Regions from separate parts of the Allobosea sp. TBD101 genome, predicted to be linked through region 1. Evidence: predicted binding sites of a transcription regulator. Region 1 holds the regulator's gene; each other region holds the start of a gene.

The links. Region 1 encodes LexA, which represses DNA repair genes until DNA is damaged. Its sites were predicted from a motif close to TGTTCNNNNTGTGTTCNG; they were not measured.
Region 2: a site for LexA is predicted at 1,291-1,308, ahead of AC6RIC_RS13205 (2'-5' RNA ligase family protein). Genes of this name have one in related genera too.
Region 3: a site for LexA is predicted at 1,322-1,339, ahead of ruvC (crossover junction endodeoxyribonuclease RuvC). Genes of this name have one in related genera too.

What each region holds. Positions count from the first base shown of each region.
Region 1 covers NZ_CM187543.1:3,144,254-3,146,515, reverse strand. Annotated here, with positions in the region: gene AC6RIC_RS15425 (ComEC/Rec2 family competence protein) at 1-730, shown strand, start outside; gene lexA (transcriptional repressor LexA) at 724-1,437, opposite strand; gene AC6RIC_RS15415 (molybdopterin molybdotransferase MoeA) at 1,695-2,262, opposite strand, start outside.
Region 2 covers NZ_CM187543.1:2,696,311-2,698,572, reverse strand. Annotated here, with positions in the region: gene AC6RIC_RS13210 (glutathione S-transferase N-terminal domain-containing protein) at 1-577, opposite strand, end outside; gene AC6RIC_RS13205 (2'-5' RNA ligase family protein) at 696-1,280, opposite strand; gene AC6RIC_RS13200 (M20/M25/M40 family metallo-hydrolase) at 1,485-2,262, shown strand, end outside.
Region 3 covers NZ_CM187543.1:1,623,838-1,626,099, forward strand. Annotated here, with positions in the region: gene AC6RIC_RS07625 (GNAT family N-acetyltransferase) at 1-8, opposite strand, end outside; gene ruvA (Holliday junction branch migration protein RuvA) at 5-622, opposite strand; gene ruvC (crossover junction endodeoxyribonuclease RuvC) at 789-1,301, opposite strand; gene AC6RIC_RS07640 (TSUP family transporter) at 1,465-2,244, shown strand.

The sequences.
Region 1 (2,262 bases):
CGTGCTCAAGGTCGCGCACTGGGTCGCGACCATCGACCATTCCACCGTGACGGTCGCAGCCTTCGGCCCGGCCGTGCTGGCCTGTTTCGCGATGGCTCTGCTCTGGCTGACGCTCTGGACCACGGCCTGGCGCTGGCTGGCGGCCGTGCCGCTGGTCTTCGGCGTCGTCATAGCCGGCGAGCCGGAGCGGCCGGAGATCCTGGTCGAGCGCGACGGCTCGGGGCTGGCCGTCCGCGGGCTGGACGGACGCCTCGCCATCGCAGGCAAGCCCAGTCGCTTCGTCCTGCAGCAATGGCTTGCTGCCGATGGCGACGGCCGCTCGCCCGATGATCCGACTTTGCGTGCCGGTGTTGCTTGCGACCGGTTGGCCTGCGTCGCGCAGACGACCGACAAGCGCACGATCTCGTACACGCGCGAGCGTCTCGCGATCATCGAGGATTGCCTGCGCGCCGATCTCGTCGTCACCGCCATTCCCTGGAGCGGGGCCTGCAAGGCCAGACTGGTCGAGCGGATGGCGCTATCACGCGACGGCGCGACCTCGCTCTACCGGACGGCGACCGGGTGGAACAGCCGAACCTCGGAGCCGACCGCAGCCGACCGTCCATGGACCCGCCGGCGCGAGCCTCGCCCGGCAGAGGTGGCAACCCGGCCGGTTGGTCAGCCCGCAACGGTGCAGCCTGCATCAGCCTCCGACAGTGAGGTCGACGCCGATGTCGAGCGCCTTCAGTAGCGTCGCATCAGGTTGACGAGGCGGCCCTGGATCTTGACCCGGTCGGGGCCGAGCACGCGGGTCTCATAAGCGGGATTGGCCGCTTCCAGCGCGATCGAGGAGCCACGCTTGCGCAGGCGCTTCAGCGTCGCCTCCTCGTCGTCGATCAGCGCGACGACGATATCGCCGGTATTGGCCGTGTCCTGCTTGCGGATGACGACGGTATCGCCGTCGAGGATGCCGGCCTCCACCATCGAATCGCCACGGACTTCGAGCGCGTAATGCTCGCCGGAGCCGAGCATGTCCGGCGGCAGCGAGACGGTGTGACTGCGGCTCTGGATCGCCGAGATCGGGGTGCCCGCCGCGATCCGGCCCATGACGGGAATGGCGATGGAATGCCGGCTGTCGTCCTCGACCGCTGCTGGCCGGGGCTTGGCGACGCTCGGCTGGGCGCCGAGACCGCCCTGCACGACGGCCGGGCTGAAGCGCGGGCGCGGCTGCGGGGCGCCGAACCCGTCCGGCATCTTGATGACTTCGAGTGCGCGGGCCCGATTTGGCAGGCGGCGGATGAAGCCGCGCTCCTCCAGCGCCATGATGAGACGATGGATGCCGGATTTCGAGCGCAGGTCGAGCGCGTCCTTCATTTCGTCGAAGGAGGGCGGCACGCCACTTTCGCGCAAGCGTTCCTGGATGAAGCGCAGGAGTTCGTGTTGCTTGCGTGTCAGCATGGTCGCCGCCAGCCCCTCAAAGCGCAGATTCGAAACAAAGCACGAACACCATACGCGTTCTGCTTGTGTTCCGCAAGCTGCTATGCCGTGGCGGAAGCGTGAGATAGCCGTATGGAAAACGCGCCGTCATTCTGGACAAGCCGCGTCAGCGGCGCCGATCCGGAATCTATCATGGAGCGCGGCGTTCTACGATGGATTCCGGGTCTGCGCTTCGCTTGCCCGGAATGACGTCGCGGGGGCAATAAAGAGCGCGCGCTCTACCGCAGCGGCAGGATACGGCAGGAATTACCCTTCTTCGCGGGAGCGGCATGGGCAGGCCGAATCGTCAGGGCCTGCGCCCGCGCGAGCGTACCAAGCATCGAGGAATCCTGCCGGTCGAAGGGCGTCGCGACCCAGCCTTCCGGCGTCAGCGTGAGCTCCGAGCGCAGATAGTCCTCGCGCTCGTCATTGCCGGGCATGTTGCGGCCGAGGATGGCGGGAATGCTGCGGTCGCGATCGGCATCGGCAATGCCGAGCAGCGCCTCGATCAAGGGCAGCACGAAGAGATGGCCGCAAACGATCGAGGAGACCGGATTGCCCGGCAGCCCGACCACGACCATCCGGCCGAGCCGCCCGGTCATCATCGGCTTGCCCGGCCGCATCGCGATCTTCCAGAATCCGAGCGTCATGCCGGCCCGCGTCAGCGCTTCCTGCACGAGATCGTGCGCGCCGACCGAGGCGCCGCCGAGCGTGATCAGCACATCGGCATCGGCTGCGCGCGCCCTTGCGATCTTCGCGGCGAGATCGGCATGGTCGTCGCGGGCGATGCCAAGGTCGAGCACGGTG
Region 2 (2,262 bases), 450 kb from region 1:
GATTGCGGACCCAGCCGAGGATCGCGATATCGGCGATGCTGTAGTCGTCGCCCATGATCCAGGTTCGGCTCGCCAGCCTGTCCTCGAGCACGCCGAGCAGGCGCTTGCTCTCGCTGGCATAACGGTCGCGCGGGCGCTTGTCCTCATATTCGCGGCCGGCGAATTTATGGAAGAAGCCGAGCTGGCCGAACATCGGGCCGATCGCCGCCATCTGGAAGAACACCCACTGGATGGTCTCGTAGCGGGCGGCGGGGTCCTTCGGCAGGAGCTTGCCGGTCTTCTCGGCGAGATAGAGCAGGATCGCGCCGGATTCCCACAGGCCGAACGGCTTTCCGTCCGGGCCGTTGGGATCGATGATCGCCGGAATCTTGCCGTTGGGATTCAGCGACAGGAATTCCGGCCCCCAGGTCTCGTTCTTGCCGATATCGATGAGATGCGGCTCGTAGGGCAGCTCCAGCTCCTCCAGCGCGATCGAGACCTTCACGCCGTTCGGAGTCGGCAGCGAATAGAGCTGGATGCGGTCGGGATGCGCGGCGGGCCAGCGCCTTGTGATCGGGAAAGCGGACAAGTCGGCCATGAGAGGCTCCGTCTGAATCGGATGAGGCTTCGGCCGCGAACGATAGAGCCGGCCGCGACCAAAGCAACGGGACACGACCCCGATTGCCGCAAGCCGGCCTTGCACGGCTGCATGGAAGTCAGTCCAGCGGCCAAGAGCCTAAAATCACGTACTCCCTGTTATCGATGCTCTCGATCAGGACGAACTCGCGCACCTGCCAGCTCAGCGGCGGCACATCGATCGGCTCCCGACGTTTCCGGTCGTAGAACATCGTCACATGCGGCCGGAAGCTCGACCCATCGACCTTGAGCCCGGCGCGTCGCAAGGCGTCGAGGAGCGTGCCGGACAAGCCGTTGGCGCCCGGCAAATCCTCACATGTCATCAGCGAAAACGCGTAGTTCGTAGGCTTACCGAAGCTTGCCGCTTGATTGAACATGACAGCGAAGGAGGTCTTCCGGATTGTCTTGGCGACCTGACGTGCCATCGCGATGCTCTGCCCGAACGGGCCGTCGGGGACCGCGATCCCCCGCAGGGTCACATGATACTTGTCGGGACCGCGCAGCGGCCTCCCAGGGTGAAGACGATAGTGCAGAGCGCGCGCAAGCTGGTCGATCTGCAGCCCAGCCTCCGCATCCGGGAGGAGCGCGAAGAAATAGCGGGGCGGGCGGCGGCCTTCTCGCGGCCGGAACTCTCGCCCACCGTCAAGGTCGAGAACGAGCTGCATGATCGCATCATAGAACAAAACAAGAACTTAACAAGGAGCGAGCCGACCAGCAAAATTCGCAAGGCTGCCAGTCGCCGCGACCGCCCTACCCGCGCTTGAGCACCACAGGCCCCGCGTCTAGGCTGCTTTCGGTGGCCGCACGGCCGCCGCTTGCGCCCCTCGCTCGGCGGGCGGCACGGATTCCTCTCCTGTCAGGCATTGGCTATGGCTTCCTCAGACGCACTCGCCGCGGTCTTCGACCATATCGAGACCAACCGCAGCGCCTTCCTCGACCGCCTCATCGCGTATCTGCGCCATCCCAGCATCAGCGCCGAGAATATCGGTATCGCCGAGGTCGGCCTGCTGCTCGTCGACATGCTCACGGAGATCGGCCTCGAGACCAGCCTGATCCCGACCGAAGGCCATCCGGTCGTCGTCGCGCGCTGGGAGAAGGCGCCGGGCAAGCCGACCGTGCTGCTCTACGGCCATTACGACGTGCAGCCGCCGGACCCGCTCGACAAATGGGTCTCGCCGCCCTTCGAGCCGACGATCCGCGACGGCCGGCTCTATGCGCGCGGCGTCGGCGACAACAAGGGCCAGCATTTCGCCCAGATCCTCGCGATCGAATCCCACCTCAAGGTCCATGGCGAATTGCCCTGCAACGTCATCCTCGTGCTTGAGGGCGAAGAGGAGATCGGCAGCCCGAACATCGCCGGCTTCGTCCGCGCCAACCCGCATCTGCTGAAGGCCGACCTCGCCGTCACCGCCGACGGCCCGCGCCATGCCAGCGGCGCGCCCTCGATCAAGTTCGGCTCGCGCGGCGTCGTCTCCTTCGACCTGCGCTGCCGCCATGCCAGCCGCGACGTCCATTCCGGCAATTTCGGCGGCGTCGTGCCGAACCCGATCTGGACGCTGGTCCATCTCCTCGCGACGATGAAGAACCCCGAAGGCGAGATCACCATCGACGGACTCCATGACGACATCGAGCCGCCGACGGCGGAGG
Region 3 (2,262 bases), 1.5 Mb from region 1:
TGGCTCACTTCGCCAGTTCCTTCAGGCCCAGCTTGATGAGTTGGGCCGTGCCGGCACCATCGCCGGCGGCCTTGGCGGCAGCCGCCACGGCGGCCACAGCCTGCGCCTGAGGATAGCCGAGATTGGCGAGCGCCGACACGGCATCGGCGATCGGCTGTGGCAGCTTCCGGTCTTCGAGCGCGCCTGCGAGCTGGGCGACGCCTGGATCGATATGGCCGAAGGCCGGAGCCTTGTCCTTGAGCTCGGCGCAGAGGCGTTGCGCCAGCTTGGGGCCGACGCCGGGCGCGCGGGCGATGGCGGCCTTGTCGTTGGTGGCGATGGCGGTGGCGAGCCCACCCGGATCGAGCGTCGAGAGGATCGCGAGCGCGACCTTGGCGCCGACGCCCTGCACGACCTGCATCAGGCGGAACCAGTCACGCTCATTGTCGGACATGAAGCCGTAGAGGCGGATCGCATCCTCGCGGACATGGGTCTCGATCGAGAGCGCGGCCGCCTCGCCGGGCTGGGGCAGGCGCTGGAGCGTGCGGGCCGAGCACTGCACGACATAGCCGACGCCCTGCACGTCGATGATGACGTGGTCCTCGCCATAGGAATCGATCAGGCCCTTGAGCTTGCCGATCATCGATTTTCTCCACGGGTCATCCCGGGCGACCGGAGGGAGACCCGGGATCCATTCCGGAACATGTCTCGGCGAGGTTCCGGAATGGATCCCGGGTCTTTGCTTCGCTCCGTCCGGGATGACCCGCGTGAGGGAGTGTCGCGAAAAATATCGAGCGGAAGCGTGGGGCTCATGATGCCTTCATCTGCGCGACCAGCGCCTTCATGCCGCGATGCTGGGCATGGCAGATCGCGACAGCGAGCGCGTCCGCCGCATCGGCCGAGGAGGTCTCGGCCTTGGGCAGCAGCACGCGGATCATCGCTTGGACCTGCTTCTTGTCGGCATGGCCGACGCCGACCACGGTCTTCTTGACGAGGTTGGCGGCATATTCCGCGACATCGAGCCCCGCGAGGGCGGGGACGACCAGCGCGATGCCGCGGGCCTGGCCGAGCTTCAGCGCCGATTGCGGATCGCGGTTGATGAAGGTCTCCTCGACGGCGGCCTCATGCGGGCGATGCGCAGCGAGGACCTTGTTCAGGCCTTCATGCAATTGCCGCAGGCGCTGGCCGAGCGACAGGGCGCCGTCGCTCTCGATGCAGCCGCAGGCGACGAAGGAGAGCTTGCTCCCTTCCGAAATCACGATGCCCCAGCCGGTTTTCCGGAGGCCGGGATCAATGCCGAGGATGCGAATCGGAGGTGCCATGACGGGCTCAACCTAGCGGATGTTTCGGATTTGTCCCGCGCCGAGACGGGCGATGGGACGGGGCGGGATGAATTCCCCTGATCGATGACATCAAAAAGGAAAGTTGTTCTTGCTGTCGGCCCGCGGGCATGGTCCGCCTCGCTTTTCTCCTTGTGCCGGCTCCATGTCCTCGATCCTGTCTTCCTTCATGCCGGGCGTCAGCGCCGATGGCATCGCCATCCTGCTGGCCGCGACGCTATTGGGCGGGCTCGTGCGCGGCTTCACCGGCTTCGGCTTCGCCATGGTGTTCATGCCGCTGGCTTCGGTCGTGCTCGGGCCGGTCGCGGCGCTCGGCCTGATCTGGTTCATCGATCTGCCCTTCGCGCTGCCGATCGCGGCGCGCAGTGCCAAAACGGCGGAATGGCGCGAAATCCTGCCGCTGCTGCTGACCGCGACGCTCGCCCTGCCGGCCGGCATCTGGCTCTTGATCTGGCTCGATCGCGAGACGATGCGCTGGGTGCTCGCCCTGCTCGTGCTGACCGCGGTGGCGCTGATGGCGTCAGGCTGGCGCTACCATGGGCGCCCGACGATTCCGCTCTCGCTCGGGGTGGGCGCTTTGTCGGGATTGTTCAACGGCATGGCCTCGATCGGCGGTATGCCGCTCGCGGTGTTTTGGCTCGGTGCGCAGCGCAACGACCGGCACAAGACGCGGGCCAACATGCAGGCCTTCTTTGGCGTCTCGACACTGATCAGCGGCACAGTGCTGTGGTGGAAGGGCATCCTGACCGGCGGCGCCCTGATGATGGCGGTGCCGCTCTTCGCGATCTACGGCGTCGGGCTCTGGGTCGGGACGCATGGCTTCCGGCTGGCGTCGGAGGAGACGTTCCGGCGCGGGGCCTATCTGGTGATCTTCCTGAGCGCAGTGATCAGCCTGCCGCTGTGGGACGTCGTAATCGGGCGGTAGGAGACCTTGCGGGCATCC